DNA from 2 places in the Sorangium sp. So ce281 genome. Region 2 is predicted to be linked to the other one. Evidence: riboswitches for the same ligand, from Rfam matches in the RefSeq annotation. Region 2 holds a riboswitch; the other holds the start of a gene.
The links. Region 2 has a riboswitch for cobalamin ahead of WMF27_RS19415 (TonB-dependent receptor domain-containing protein). Riboswitches for the same ligand answer to the same signal wherever they lie in the genome.

Region 1 (7,720 bases), 3.8 Mb from region 2:
GATGGGGGTCGCCGGCGTCGGGCTCGTCTGCCTGCCCCGCTACCTGGGCGACGTGACCGCCGGCCTCCACCTGCTCTCGCCGCCCTCGCCGCCGCCAGGGCGCAAGCTGTGGCTCGGGGTGCACCGCGATACGCGCGGGGTGCCGCGCGTGAAGGCGCTCGTCACGTTCGTCGCCGACGCCCTCGGGCCGCTCCGGAGCGCCCTCGACCCCGGCGCGCGGCCGCGCGCGTCAGGCGACGAGCGCCCCCGCTACCGGCCCTGATCGCGCTGGCACGCCCTGAGCTTCTCGAACGGCGCGTCGCACGTCTGGGGCAGGAAATCGGTCGTGCACGTCGGATCGCGCCCGCTCAGGCAATCGAAGAGCGACGCGATCGACGGCGCGAGGAACGTGCAGGGGATCCGGTCCGCGGAGATGACGGTCTCGCCCATGCAATCGAAGAAAGGAGCGGTCAGCGCGTTGCAGGGGCGCTGCTCGGAGAGCAGGTCGGCGCAGCGCTCGCTGCACCGGAGCTCCGGGCACGTGACGCCGTCGAAGAGCGAGCAGAAGAAATCGCACGAGGCCATCTGCTCCTCGATGGAGGGCCCGCCGGAGCTCGCCGACTGCGAGCCCTCGCCCGCGCCCCCGGCGCCGTCGGAGCTCCCGGGGAGCCCGTCGACGACGACCGCCCCACCGCAGGCGCCCGCCCCCGAGAGCGCGGCGAGCGAAGCCAGGAAAGCGAAGAGCAGCGGCGTTCTCATCAGGGCATCTTATCGCGCGGCAGGCACGGCAGGGGCGCGCGTCGGATGCTCCGCACGCCCCCGCCGCTCACTCCACCGCCTGCGATTGCTCGATCGCGTCCTCGCGGCGCTCCCGGCGGTTGCACGCGAGCACCTTCTTGCGGACGCGCACCGCGTCGGGCGTGACCTCGACGAGCTCGTCGCCGTCGATCCACTCCATCGCCGTCTCGATCGTGAGCAGCCGCGGGCTGGCCAGGAGGACGTTCTCGTCCTTGCCGTGGTTGCGCACGTTCGACAGCTTCTTCTCCTTGATGACGTTGACGTCGGTGTCGTTCGGCCGGTTGTGCTCGCCGATGATCATCCCCTCGTAGACCTCGACGCCGGGGACGATGAAGAACATGCCGCGCGGCTGCAGGTGGTGCAGCGCGTACGGGGTCGACACGCCGGCGCGATCGGCGACGATGGCGCCGGTCGGGCGGCGCATCATCGGGCCGCCCCAGGGCGCCCAGCCGTCGAACATCGTGTTGAGCAGGCCCGTCCCGCGCGTCGCGGTCAGGAACTCGCCGCGGAAGCCGATGAGCCCGCGCGACGGCACCCGGAACTCGAGGCGGGCGCGGCCGAAGCCGGGGTTCGTCATCTTCACCATCCGGCCGCGCCGGGAGCTGAGGCGCTCGGTCACGATGCCGACGTAGGTGTCCGGCACGTCCACGACCACGAGCTCGAGCGGCTCCATCACCTCGCCGTCGATCTCGCGCGTCACCACCTCGGGGTTCGAGAGCTGCATCTCGTACCCCTCGCGCCGCATCGTCTCGACGAGGATCGCCAGCTGGAGCTCGCCGCGGCCGAGCACCACGAACGTGTCGGGCACGTCCGTCGGCTCCACGCGGATCGCGAGGTTCTTCATCGCCTCGCGCTCGAGCCGCTCCTTCAGGTGACGGCTCGTCAGGTACTTCGACTGCTTGCACTTGCCGGCGAAGGTCGACGTGTTGACGCCGACCTTCATCTTGATCGTCGGCTCCTCGACCACGATGCGCGGCAGCGCCTCGGGGTGCGCCGGATCCGTGATCGTGTCGCCGATCGTGGCCGACTCGAGCCCCGCGATGGCGATGACCTCGCCCGCGACGGCGCTCTCGACCGCGACCCGCTTCAGCCCCTCGTACGCGTAGAGCATCTTCACGTAGCCGCGCGACTGCCCGCCCTCGCCGAGGAGCGCGACGTCGGCGCCCGAACGGGCGGTGCCGCGGACCACCCGGCCGACCGCGAGCCGGCCCACGTAGTCGTCGTGGGTCGTGTTGCAGACGATGACCTGGAGCGGGCCGTCGGGGTCGCCGGAGGGGCCGGGGACCCGCTCGAGGATGGTCTCGAAGAGCGGCTCGAGGTCCTTCGCCTCGTGCTCGAGCTCGCGCTTCGCCTGGCCCAACTTCCCGATCGCGTAGAGCGTCGCGAAGTCCATCTGCGCGTCGCCGGCCTCGAGGTCGCAGAAGAGGTCGAACACCTCGGAGAGCACCTCGTGGGCGCGCGCGTCGCTCCGGTCGATCTTGTTGATGACCACGATGACCGGGAAGCCGCGCTGGAGGCACTTCGAGAGCACGAAGCGCGTCTGCGGCAGCGGGCCCTCGGCGGCGTCGACGAGGAGGAGCGCCCCGTCGGCCATCATGAGCGTGCGCTCGACCTCGCCGCCGAAGTCGGAGTGGCCGGGCGTGTCGACGATGTTGATCTTGACCCCGCGGTACCGGATGCTCGTGTTCTTCGCGAGGATGGTGATGCCGCGCTCCCGCTCGAGGTCGTTCGAGTCCATGACACGCTCGGCCACGACCTCGTTCTCTCGGAAGGCGCCCGACTGGCGGAGCATGTGATCGACGAGGGTCGTCTTCCCGTGGTCGACGTGGGCGACGATGGCGATATTGCGGAGATCGTTACGGGGCATATACGGCCGCGGCCGTGTAGCACGCGACCCACGGAGGAGCGAGCCCATCCTCGCTAGAGCCCGAACGTTCGGCCTGCGCGGCATCCGCGCGGGCGGGCGAGGGGAGCGGTAGCGATTGACAGCCGAAGGCGCACGGCCATAGGGTGCGCGCCGCGCTGGTGCCCGGGCGTTCGCCTGGGCCGAAGAGGGAACCCGGTGAAACTCCGGGGCTGCCCCGCAGCGGTAAGCGAGAACGACCTCCACCCCAAGCACTGGCCCGTCGAGGGCTGGGAAGCGGTGGACAGTAGGGAGCCGGTCTGACCGGAGCGCTCGCGAGCCCGAAGACCTGCCAGCGCCCGGCGGCGGGAGACATCCGGCGCCGGTTCGACCTGGGAGCCTCGAGGGAGGCGGTGAGGTCCGAGCCGGTGCAGCTCTGCCTCTGCCACGTCCCGGATACCGAACCGCCCCCCGCGTCGCCTTCCGGTCGCCCGTGGGGGCGAGAGGTCGGTCCAGCGCACCGTGCGATGGCCAGCCATTTCGTCCTCGCGGAGCTCGACGCGAGCGGCACGGCGCCGCTCCGCGCGATTGCAGCGAAGGAGGACACGAATGCTGCGCGAGACGGTCACGACGAGCCACGGGCACCGCCATCCATCTCATCTGCTTCATCTTCATCTGCTCGCCGCTTTATCCATGGTGCTGGCCGCCGCGCGGCCCGCGCGCGCCGAGGGCGACACCCCCGAGGCGCCCGCTGCCCCGCCGGAGGCCGCCGCTGCAGAGCCCACCGGCGCGGGCGCGCCCGCGGGCGACGCCGCGATCGAGGTCACGATCCAGGCGGAGAAGCCGGGCAGCGAGGCCGCGTCGCGCGTCTCCGTCGGACACCGGGAGCTCGAGCTCAGGCCGAGGCTCCGGCCGGGCGACCTTCTCGAGTCGGTCCCCGGGCTCTTCGCCGTGCAGCACGCGGGCGGCGGCAAGGCGAACCAGTACTTCCTCCGCGGATTCGACGCGGACCACGGGACCGACGTCGCCTTCTTCGTCGACGGCGTGCCCGTCAACATGGTCAGCCACGGCCACGGGCACGGCTTCACCGATCTCTACTTCATGATCCCGGAGCTCGTGACAGGGCTCGACGGGTACAAGGGGCCTTATTACGCGAGCATCGGCGACTTCGGTACGGCGGGCGCCGTCAACCTGCGCTTCGCCGAGAAGCTCGAGGAGAGCCACGCGCAGGTCAGCCTGGGGCAGTACGGTATCCAGCGCGGCCTCGTCATCGCCTCGCCGGATCTCGGCGACGCGTGGCGCGCGGTGGCTGCGGCGGAGATCTACCGGAACGACGGGCCGTTCCTGAGCCCGGAGCGGCTCGAGCGCTTCAACGTGTACCTGCGGGCCACGCACGATCTGGGCAACACCGGGAAGGTCCAGATGACCTGGATGTCGTACGGATCGACCTGGCACGGCTCCGGCCAGATCCCCGCGCGCGCGGTGTGCGGCGAGGGCGAGCAGGGCGGCCTGAACCCGCCGCCGTCGGCGTTCGGACAGCCGTGCATCGACCATTTCGGCGCCGTGGATCCGACCGAGGGCGGGGCGACCGAGCGGCACATGGCGTCCGTTGCAACCTCGACCGCGTGGCGGGACGCCGATCTGAGCGCGCTGGCCTACCTCGTCCGGTACCGCTTCACGCTGTACTCGAACTTCACCTTCTTCAGCGAGGACCCCGTCCGGGGCGACCAGATCGAGCAGAACGACGACCGCGCCGTCGGGGGCGCCGATCTCCGGTTCCGCAGGCAATACGAGATCGGCGGGGCGAGGTTCACGACCTCGCTGGGCGCGCAGATCCGCGCGGACGCGATCGACAAGTCCCTCCACCACGACGAGGCGCGCGAGCGGATCGAGGAGAAGAGCAGGACCCACGTCGACGAGAGCCAGATCGGCGTCTACGTCGAGCACGACGCCCGGCTCCGGCGCTGGCTCCGCGTCGTGCTCGGGGCGCGCGCGCAGTGGATCGACGTCAACGTGGACGACCCGGGCGAGGACCTCGAGACGGCGGGGAACAGGTCGAGCGGCGCCCGGGGACAGATGCAGCTGCTCCCGAAGCTCACGGCGATCGTGTCGCCCGTCGAGGGGGTCGATCTGTTCGCCCACTTCGGGCGGGGCTTCCACTCGAACGACGCGCAGGGCGCGGTGCTGGGGGAGGGGGCGGCGACGCTGATCACGCCCGCGACGGGCTACGAGGTCGGCCTGCGGGTCGCGCCCTTGCGCGGGCTGTCGCTGAGCGGGGCCGCGTTCCTGCTCGACCTGGACTCGGAGCTGGTCTGGAGCGGCGACGCGGGCGCGACCGAGGCGTCGGGGCAGACGCGGCGCTACGGGATCGAGATCGGCGGGCGCTACCGGCTCCGGAGCTGGCTCTTCGCGGACGTGGACGCGACCTTCACCCGCGCGCGCTTCCGCGAGAACGCCGGCAACGCGAGCGCTGTCGCCCTCGCGCCGACCCGGACGCTGACCGCGGGCGTCGGCGTCCGCCCGACGCTCGGCGCGTTCACGCCGTTCGCGGCGCTGCGGGTCAAGGCGATCGGCGCGCGGCCCGCGACCGAGGACGAGTCGCTCACCGCCGAGGGGTTCACGGTCGTCGACGCCAACGCCGGGCTGCGGTGGAAGAACGTCGAGGTGGCCGTGGACATCCAGAACCTCTTCGACACGACGTGGCGCGAGGTCCAGTTCGCGAGCGAGTCGCGGCTGCCGTACGAGCCGGCCCCGGTCACCGGGATCCACTACTCGCCGGGGTGGCCGTTCACCGCGATCGGGCGGGCGACGCTGTACTGGGAGTAGGCGCCGCGCCGCCTGGAGCGATGTCCACTCCGACGGTTCGCGCCGTTCCGGCCGCGGGTTCCACTCCACGCATGCCGGGGGGTTCGCAGGGATGCGCGATAACCTGCTCTCGACCCATCCACGGCGCCGTTATGGCCCCTCCACGCCGCGGCTGGCCGAGGAGCTGGGGCGCCGTGCGGCGCGCGCCCTCGGCGCTGATGGGCAAGACAACCCCGGTGCCGTCGAGGTTGGGTGGATCGCACTGGGCCACGTTCGATGGCGCCACAATCGATGAGCCCGCCCTGGTACTATCGAACCCTTCCAGCGGGCAGCGGTGGCCCTGCGCGGCCGCCGGCGGGCGCTCTCGACGCCGGCTCATGTGGCCATTGCTGTGCTCGTCGCTCGCCGCTGCCGGCCGCCACGATGACGGCTCGCAGACGCGGAGAGCAGGACGGGAACGGAGAGCCTCGCCGCGTGGCAAACGTGTGACCATGCAGTAGGCTGTGTCGCATGGATCCGACGGGGCTCGGCGCCGATCTGCAATTCCGCCTGCTGGTCGAAGGGGTGAAGGACTACGCCATCTTCATGCTGGACACCGAGGGGCGCGTGATCACGTGGAACGCCGGCGCCGAGCAGATCAAAGGATACTCCGCGCAAGAGGTGATCGGCTCGCACTTCTCGCGCTTCTATCCGGCCGAGGCGATCGAGCGGAAGTGGCCACAGACAGAGCTCGCCGAAGCGCGGCGCGTGGGCCGCTTCGAGGACGAAGGCTGGCGCGTGCGCAAGGACGGCTCGATGTTCTGGGCGAACGTCATCATCACGGCCCTCCACGGCCCCGACGGCGAGCTGCGCGGCTTCTGCAAGATCACGCGCGATCTGACCGAGCGCAAGCGCCAGGAAGAGTCGCTGCGGCAGAGCGAGGAGCGCTTCCGCACGCTGCTCGAAGGCGTGAAGGATTACGCCATCTTCATGCTCGACCCCGAGGGCAGGGTGACCATGTGGAACGCCGGCGCGGAGCGGATCAAGGGATACTCCGCGCAGGAGGTGATCGGGACGCACTTCTCGCGCTTCTATCCGGCCGAGGCGATCGAGCGCGGCCGGCCAGAGGCGGTGCTCGCCGCCGCGCGGCGCGAAGGCAGCTTCGAGGACGAAGGCTGGCGCGTGCGCAAGGACGGGTCGTCGTTCTGGGCAAGCGTCCTCGTCACGGCCATCCACGGCCCGAGCGGCGAGCTGCGCGGCTTCTCCAAGATCACGCGCGACCTGAGCGAGCGCAAGCGCCTGGAGCAGATGGAGTCCAACGCGCGCCAGATGGAGGAATTCGTGGCGATGCTGGCGCACGAGCTGCGCAATCCGCTGGCGCCGATCGCCAACGCGACCAGCGTCCTCAAGCTCGAAGGCAAGGACAACGCCCAGGTCGTCTGGGCAGCCGGCCTGATGGAACGGCAGCTCGGTCAGCTCGTGCGGCTCGTCGACGACTTGCTCGACGTGAGCCGCATCACGCGCGGCAAGATCGCCCTGGAGTCCAAGCGGATCGATCTCGCCGACGTGGTGACGCGCGCGGCGGAAGCGTCCCGGACCTGGATCGACGCGCGCGAGCAGACCCTGGAGCTGCAGCTGCCCGAAGGGCCGCTCGCCATCGTTTCGGGCGACCTGGCGCGGCTCACGCAGGTGGTGAGCAACCTGCTGCACAACGCGGCGAAGTTCACGCCGCCGCGCGGCTCGATCCGGGTCACCCTCGAGGCGGACGGCGCGCACGCGATCCTCCGTATCCGCGACAACGGCGCGGGGATATCGCCCGAGCTGCTGCCGCAGGTGTTCGATCTGTTCACGCAGGGGGATCGCGGCCTCGATCGCGTCGAGGGCGGGCTGGGCCTCGGATTGACGATCGTGCGCCGGCTGGTCGAGCTGCACGGCGGGACGGTCCAGGCGCTCAGCGAGGGGCCCGGCCGCGGCAGCGAGCTCATCGTGCGATTGCCGCGGCTGACGCGCCCCGTCGCGCCGCCGACGGCGGGCGCGCCCGCGACGAAAGCCGGGCGCAAGCTGCGCATCCTCGTCGTCGACGACAACCGCGACTCGGCCGAGAGCATGGCGCTGCTGCTCAAGCGCATGGGCAACGACGTGCACGCCGTGTTCGACGGCCCTTCGGCGCTCGAGCTCGCGGCGCAGCTCCGGCCGGACGTCGTGCTGCTCGATATCGGCATGCCGGGCATGACAGGGGTCGACGTCGCGCGCGCGCTGCGTCGCATTCCGGGCCTCGCGGGCCTATCGCTGTTCGCGATGACCGGTTACGGCCAG
Region 2 (7,720 bases):
ACCGATCGAGCAGGACCACGCGGCCGGACGGCGGCGCCGCCGTCGGGACGTCGACGTCGCCGGACAGCGCGAGGCTGAGCCCCGGCTTCGCCGCGCCGCTCGACACGAAGGAGGGCGACAGGGTGGTCCCGTCGAGCGCCGACACAGCGATGTTCGTCGACTGGTAGTCGCTCGTCACGATGACGACGCCGCGCTCGCACGCGTCGCCGTCGCCGCCGCCGTGGACGCCGCCCGTCGACGGCGGCGGCGAATCCACGTTGCACCCGAGGAGCGGAACCGAGATCGCGATCGCAAACAGACTGATCTTCACCATGTTGACTCCAGTGTGAAAAACACGCTCCGTCCCGGGAGCGGAAACCCGACGACATCCGTACGCCGCGCGTCCAGGAGGTCCGCGACGCGACCTCTCGCCGTGAGGTGCCCGTCGAGCCACCTCGCCTCCGCGTCGAGGTCGAGGGTCGCTTGCTCCGCGATCACGCCGAGCCCGGCGGGATCGGCGTACCGGCTCGACTGGTACACGGCCCGGAGCTCGCCCGACGCGCCCGAGAACACGGCGCCGCCCGGGCGCTTCCACTCGGCGTGCAGGCGCGGCGCGACGACGAGGCGCGAGCGGAACGGGAGGAGGTCGTTCCTGGTCGTCCGCCCCGGCGTCGTGTCCCGCGGATCGAGCAGCGTCGCCGCGATCTCGGCGCGGAGGAACCGGGTCACCTCGACCCCGGCCAGGAGCTCCGCGCCCACGACGCGGGCGCGGCCGACGTTGTACGGGTTCACGTAGCCCTGGCCGGACTTCTCGTACGCGACGAGCCCGGAGACCGCGCTCCCGAACGCGAACACGTCGACGAAGGCGCCGCGCAGCACGGCGCCGCGCCCCGTCTGCGCCCGGATCCCGGCCTCGATCGTGGCGCCCGACTCCGGCTCGAGCGCCGCGTTGCCGTGGACGACGCCGGAGACGCCGTACACCTCGCCGAGCGTCGGGACGCGGACGTAGCGGCCCACGGTCGCGAGGAGCCGGAGCCGGTCGCTCCCCACCTCCACGCCGACCCGCCCGGTCGGGACGAGCACGTCGCAAGGGCGCTCCCGGTCCGCGCCGGTGGCGTGGCACTCCCCGCTCGCGAGGGCGTGCAGCGCGAGCCCCTCGCCGAGGCGCGCCTCCGCGCTGACGGCGCCGCGCGCGAACGAGCGCCGCGCCCGCGCGAGCGGGACGTCGTCCGGCGCGCGCGAGATGCCCTCGCGCGCGACCGAGAGCACGGGCCGCACCCGGAGCCGGTCGGCGAAGGAGAGCGTCGCCCCGAGCGTCTGCTCCAGGCGGCGGCCGGCGAGCCGGAGCTCCGGCGTGAGCAGGGCGAGCTCGAAGAGCGGGTCGTGGACCTCCGACCGCGCCTCGATGAACGAGGTGCGCGCCTCGAGCGTGTGCTGCGCCTCTCCGCCGAACGGCACCCGCGCCGCGACGGACGTCAGCGCGCGCCGCGACTCCCCCCGCGCCTCCCGGGACGGCAGGAGCGCGAGCCTCGGCACGCCCTGCTCGCGATCGGTGCCGTTCGCGATCACGTCGACGATCGCGCCGCCCCCGAGCTCGACGCGCGCGAGCGCCCAGGCGTCGATCGTGCGCACGTCGGCGTTCTGCCGGCGCTCCACGGTGTCGTCGCTCTCGTCGAAGAGCGTCCCGCGATCGTCGACGAAGGCGTAGCGGTTCTCCGCGGCCTCGGCGCTCACCCCGACGATCGAGCTCACCGGGCCCGCGCTGGCGCCGGCAAACGCCCACCCGCGCCGCGCGCCGAGCGAGCCCGCCATGACGCCGACGCCGGCGGTCGTCCGGGAAGGCCGCCGCGGCTCGAAGAAGATCGCGCCGCCGGGGCCGAGGCGGTCCGCCTCGATGGGCGCGTGGCCACGGTAGATCTCGACGCGCTCGATGAGCCAGAGGGGCACGAGGGAGAGATCCGCCGTGCCCACGACGTCGTCGTTCAGGCGGACGCCGGCGAGGTACACCGGCGTCTGCGTTGCTGTCGCTCCCCGGAGGGCCGCGGTCGCCGGCCCGCCGAAGCCGCCCGACTCGACGATGAGGACGCCCGGCTGCGTGCGGAGCACGTCCGCCGCCCCGAGCCCCGCGCCGGTGAGGCGCTCGCGGCCCAGCACCGACCCCGCGACGGACCTGTCCTTGGGCGGCGCAGGCGCGCGCATGCGATCCCCCTCGACGCGCACCTCCAGCGGGGCCGTCCCCGGCGGGGCGGCGGCGCGACCGCCCTCCTGCTCGGCCTCCGGCCTGCGCGGCTCGTCGGCGCGGGCGGCCGGCAGGGCCGCCACGGCGCCGCAGGCGGCGAGCGCGAGCCAGCACGCCGCGCCGGCGCTCCGGCGCCGACGCGACCGACGATCAGAAGAATCAACCATTCACGCGCCGCCTGCCCGCGTCGACCCAGCGCTGCTCCGGGTGAGCCGAGAGCCGAAGCGAGGGGCTGCGTGACGGGCCACGGCACCGCGCGCGAGCGAGGTGGTCGAGAGCCTGGGCGCCTTCCCCTCGAAGGCTCAGGTCAGCGCGCGCCAGCGAACCGGCGCGCGCACCTCGGCAGGTCTTCGGACTCACGGGCGCTGCGGCCGTCGCCGGTCGCTCTCCTACACATCACCGCTTCCCAGGCTGCTCGGGTGCATGCCCAGTGCTTCTTGGTGATGGTCGTTCCCGTTCACCGCTGCGGGGGCAGTCCCGGATTCTCACCGGGTTCCCTTTTCAGCTCGCCAGGCGATGGCCGGACGAGCACCGATGGCGGGGCGACTCGTCGCACCCGTCACGCAGGATGTCAACGCAGAAGCGAAGGTCCAGAGCGCCCCGCCCACGGGCCCACCGGCGACGCACACCCGAGACAGAACCGGGAGTCCCTTGACAGTCTTGCACGCACGTGTCATGAGTCACTTGAAACTGATTTTCTTTATCAGTTATCGGAAACGAGCGGCCCGAGACCTGACGTCCAGCGCCCGATGACCTGAGCCCACGTGGCTCTCGACGCCCATCGGAGCTGAATGTGACGAGTTCCATCTCGATACCGGCCTCTGTCGCGCTGCCCGCGGTCAACGCAGGGCAGCTGTTGAAGCAATACACCCCTGAGTCGGCGTTCTTCTTCGCGTCGCCGACACGCACCCTCCTCGCGCAGGGCGTACACGACATGATCCTCGAGCCGAACGGCGCGGATCAGGGCGACCGCCTCGCGGACCGCGTCACGAGGGTGCTCGCGGCGGCGTCGAGGGCCGGCGCCGGCCAGAGCTTCCCCGTGGTGGTCGGCGCGGTGCCGTTCAACAGCACGTCGCCGGCGCACCTCATCGTGCCGAGGGCGATCCAGAGCGCGGGCCCGCTCAACCCCACGTCGGAGTCGCCGCGGTCGCAGCTGCCGATCACCATCCAGGAGCTGCGCCAGATCCCCGAGCCCCGCGACTACGTGCGCGGCGTCGAGACGGCGGTGGGCCTGATGCGGTCCGGGGCGCTGAGCAAGGTGGTCCTGTCCAGGATGCTGGAGATGGTCCTGCGAGAGCCGGTCGATCTCCGCCTCGTCCTCCAGCGCCTCTCGCAGCAGAACCGGAGCGGCTACACCTTCGCGGCCAACCTCTCGGATCCGACCGCGGGGCTGTCCAGCTCCGAGCGCGGCGTCCCGACCTCGCGCGCGCGGACGCTCCTCGGCGCGAGCCCGGAGCTGCTCCTGTCCCGCTCCGGGCTCCGGGTGATCGCCAATCCGCTCGCCGGCTCCGCGGTCCGCAGCCCGGACCCCGACGAGGACCGCCGGCGGGCGATCGCGCTGCTCGCGTCCGAGAAGGACCGGCACGAGCACGCGATCGTCGTCGACGCCGTCGCCGCCGCGCTCCGGCCGTTCTGCCGGCGCCTGAGCGTCCCCGACGAGCCGTCGCTCACGCAGACCCCGACGCTGTGGCACCTGTCGAGCCGGCTCACCGGGGAGCTGCGCGATCTCTCGATCTCCTCGATGAAGCTGGCCACCGCGCTGCACCCGACGCCCGCGGTGTGCGGCTACCCCACGGAGCGCGCCCGCGACGCCATCGAGGCGATCGAGCGGTTCGATCGCGGGTTCTTCACGGGGCTCGTGGGCTGGTCCGACGCCAGCGGCGACGGCGAGTGGGCGGTCGTCATCCGCTGCGCCGACGTCGCCGGCCGGGCGCTCCGCCTCTATGCCGGGGCCGGGATCGTCCTCGGATCGAGCGGCGAGCACGAGCTCGCCGAGACCACCGCCAAGCTCGGGACCATGCTGAACGCGCTCGGCCTCGACCAGGCGCCGGAGCGGGCGTGAGCGCTCCGGAGGAGCGCCGGCAGGCGCCCGCGCAGGCGCGACCGCAGGCGCTCGACGGCTGGACTCCGTGGCCGGCCGAGCTGGCCGATCTCTACCGGCGCGCCGGCTACTGGCGCGGCGAGACCTTCGGGCGCCTGCTCCGCGAGCGGGCCGCGCGGCACCCGGATCGGATCGCGCTCGTCAGCGGCGATCGCCGGCTGAGCTACGGTGAGCTCGATCGGCGCGCCGATCGCCTCGCCGCGGGCCTCCTGCACCTCGGGCTCCGGCCGGGGGATCGCGTCGTCGTCCAGCTCCCGAACATCGCGGAGTTCTTCGAGGTGTGCTTCGCGCTGTTCCGGCTCGGGGCGCTCCCCGTGCTGGCCCTGCCCGCGCACCGCCGCGCCGAGATCGCGGTTTTCTGCGAGCACACCGAGGCGGCCGCGTACGTCATCGCCGACCGGGACGGCGGGTTCGATTACCGCGCGCTGGCGAGCCAGATCCGGCGCGACGTCGGGACCTTGCGGCACGTGCTCGTGGCCGGCGAGCCGGGCGAGCACACGGCGCTCTCCGGCCTGGACCGGGAGCCCGTCGAGCTCCCGGAGCCCGCCGCGGGGGACGTCGCCTTCTTCCAGCTGTCGGGCGGGAGCACCGGCGTACCGAAGCTCATCCCGCGGACGCACGACGACTACCTCTACAGCGTGCGGGCCAGCGCGGAGATCTGCGGGCTCGACGAGGGCAGCGTCTACCTCGCGGTCCTCCCCGTCGCGCACAACTTCACGCTCAGCTCGCCCGGGAGCCTGGGCGTGCTCCACGCCGGCGGCCGGGTGGTGCTCTGCCGCCGGCCCAGCCCGGACGAGGCGTTCCCGTGGATCGAGCGGGAGCGGGTCACGATGACGGCGCTCGTGCCGCCGCTGGCCTCGGTCTGGCTGGAGTCGGCCCGGGCGGCGCGGCACGACCTGTCGAGCTTGAAGGTGCTCCAGGTGGGCGGCGCCAGGCTCCCCGCGGAGGTCGCGCGCCGCGTGGGGCCGACCCTGGGCTGCAAGGTGCAGCAGGTGTTCGGGATGGCGGAGGGGCTCGTCAACTACACCCGCCTCGACGACCCCGACGCCATCGCGCTCGAGACGCAGGGCCGGCCCATCTCGCCCCACGACGAGGTCCGCGTCGTGGACGACGACGACCGCGACGTCGAGCCCGGGCAGGTCGGTCACCTGCTCACGCGAGGGCCCTACACGATCCGCGGCTATTACAGGGCCGACGCGCACAACGAGAAGGCGTTCACGCGCGACGGCTTCTACCGCACGGGCGATCTCGTGCGGCGGACCCGAGAGGGCTACCTCGTCGTGGAGGGCCGCGCCAAGGATCAGATCAACCGCGGCGGCGAGAAGATCGCGGCCGAGGAGGTCGAGAACCACGTCCTCGCCCACCCGGCGGTGCGCGACGCGGCGCTCGTCGCCATGCCGGACGCCCACCTCGGCGAGCGTTCGTGCGCGTTCCTCGTGGCCCGCGGGCAGCCGCCGCCGGCGAGGGAGATCAACGCCTTCCTGCGCGAGCGCGGCGTCGCCCAGTTCAAGGTGCCCGATCGCATCGAGTGGCTCGACGCCCTCCCGACGACGAGCGTCGGCAAGGTGGACAAGAAGACGCTCCGCCGGTGGATCGCCGACAGGCTCGCGCAGGGCGCGCGCGCCTGAGAGGACAGCGCGGGCCCAGGCGGCGCAGCGGCGCCCGCGGCCCGTTCCATCGACAGGAGCGCTGCGACCAGAAGAGAGAGAAGAGAGGAACGACCATGGCCATCCCCCGCATCCAGACCTACCGCATGCCACGCGCCGAGGAGCTCCCGGAGAGCCGGGTGTCATGGCGGCCGGACCCGGGGCGCTCCGTCCTCTTGATCCACGATATGCAGGAGTATTTCCTCGGCTTCTACGACGCGAGCGCGTCCCCGATGGTCGAGCTGATCGAGAGTGTCCGCCTGCTCCGGGAGCGGTGCGCGGCGAGCGGGATCCCGGTCGTCTACACGAAGCAGCCCGCCGAGCAGACGAGGGCCCAGCGCGGCCTGCTGACGGATCTCTGGGGGCCCGGGCTGACGCAGCAGCCCGACAAACACGAGATCGTGCGCGAGCTCGCGCCGGGAAGCGCCGACACCGTGCTCACCAAGTGGCGTTACAGCGCCTTCCAGCGAACGGAGCTCCTGGATCTCCTGCGCCGGTGGGGCCGCGATCAGCTGATCGTGTGCGGCGTGTACGCGCACATCGGGTGCCTGCTGACCGCGTGCGAAGCGTTCATGAACGACGTCCAGCCGTTCCTCGTGACCGACGGGACCGCCGATTTCTCGCGGCAGCAGCACGACATGGCCATCGCCTACGTGGCGCAGCGGTGCGGCGTGGCGCTGCCGGCGAGCGACGTCCTGGCCGCGCTCGCGCCCCGCGAGCGGGCGAGCGCCTCGCAGCGCGACGCGGCGGCGCCGGCGCAGCTCGGGGCGGCGCAGGACCGGGCGCCGTGGGTCGAGCGCCTGCGCGGCGACGTGGCCGAGGTCCTCGACCAGCTCCCCTCGGCGATCTCCGATCGCGACGGCATCCTCGATCTGGGGCTCGACTCGATACGGCTCATGACGCTCGTCGAGCGGTGGCGCGCCGCGGGGATCGACGTCGCGTTCGTGGACCTCGCCGAGCTGCCGACGCTCGGGCACTGGTGGGAGCTGCTGTCGGCCCGGCTGCCGCGCGAGGCGAGGTCAGCGCCCCGGCACCGCGCGGAGGCGCCCCTCCAGGAAGCCGCCCGCTGACAGGCCGAGCTTGCCCCAGGACGGCTTCCCCATGGCACAGGTCACCATGAATCAGGTCGCGACATCCCCACCCAGGACGGTGGCGCGCACCCCGCCGCGCCTCCTCGAGGTGCTGCGCACGACCGCGATCTCCCCCCGCATGCGGCGGATCACGCTGGGCGGCGCGGCGATCGCGGGGTTCCCCGCGCGCTCGGGCGGCGCGCACATCAAGGTCTTCTTCCCGCGCGGCGACCAGGCGGCGCCGGAGCTGCCCACGCTGGGCCCGGACGGCCCCGTCTGGCCTCCGATGCCGCGGCGGCCGATCACGCGCACGTACTCGGTGCGCAGGTTCGACGCGCAGGCCGGCGAGCTGGACGTGGACTTCGTCCTGCACGGGGACGACGGCCCCGCGTCGCGGTGGGCCCAGCGCGCCAGGCCGGGCGACCGCATCGGCATCGCCGGGCCGGGCGGCCCCGATCCGATGCTCGGTCCCGCGGACTGGTACCTCTTGGCCGGCGATCTCTGCGCGCTGCCGGCCATCGGCGCGCTGCTCGAGGCCCTGCCGAAGACGGCGCGCGGCCACGCCCTCGTTGCGGTCCCCGACGCGGCGGACGTGCAGGAGATCGATCGCCCGCCGCACGTGGCGCTGACCTGGATCGACCTGCAGGGCGAGCACGCCCCGGGCCCCCGGCTCGAGGCGGCCGTC

Region 1: it holds a riboswitch for cobalamin, as region 2 does, so the genes downstream of both, WMF27_RS04855 (TonB-dependent receptor) here and WMF27_RS19415 (TonB-dependent receptor domain-containing protein) in region 2, are expected to answer to the same signal.

Annotation. Positions count from the first base shown of each region.
Region 1 is NZ_CP150322.1:1,304,439-1,312,158, forward strand. Features, by position in the region: gene WMF27_RS04840 (LysR family transcriptional regulator) at 1-262, shown strand, start outside; gene WMF27_RS04845 (hypothetical protein) at 250-738, opposite strand; gene typA (translational GTPase TypA) at 806-2,692, opposite strand; cobalamin riboswitch at 2,784-2,991, shown strand; gene WMF27_RS04855 (TonB-dependent receptor) at 3,314-5,446, shown strand; gene WMF27_RS04860 (hybrid sensor histidine kinase/response regulator) at 5,936-7,720, shown strand, end outside.
Region 2 is NZ_CP150322.1:5,119,148-5,126,867, forward strand. Features, by position in the region: gene WMF27_RS19410 (hypothetical protein) at 1-313, opposite strand, end outside; gene WMF27_RS19415 (TonB-dependent receptor domain-containing protein) at 307-2,385, opposite strand; cobalamin riboswitch at 2,543-2,769, opposite strand; gene dhbC (isochorismate synthase DhbC) at 3,012-4,280, shown strand; gene WMF27_RS19425 ((2,3-dihydroxybenzoyl)adenylate synthase) at 4,277-5,947, shown strand; gene WMF27_RS19430 (isochorismatase family protein) at 6,043-7,035, shown strand; gene WMF27_RS19435 (siderophore-interacting protein) at 7,082-7,720, shown strand, end outside.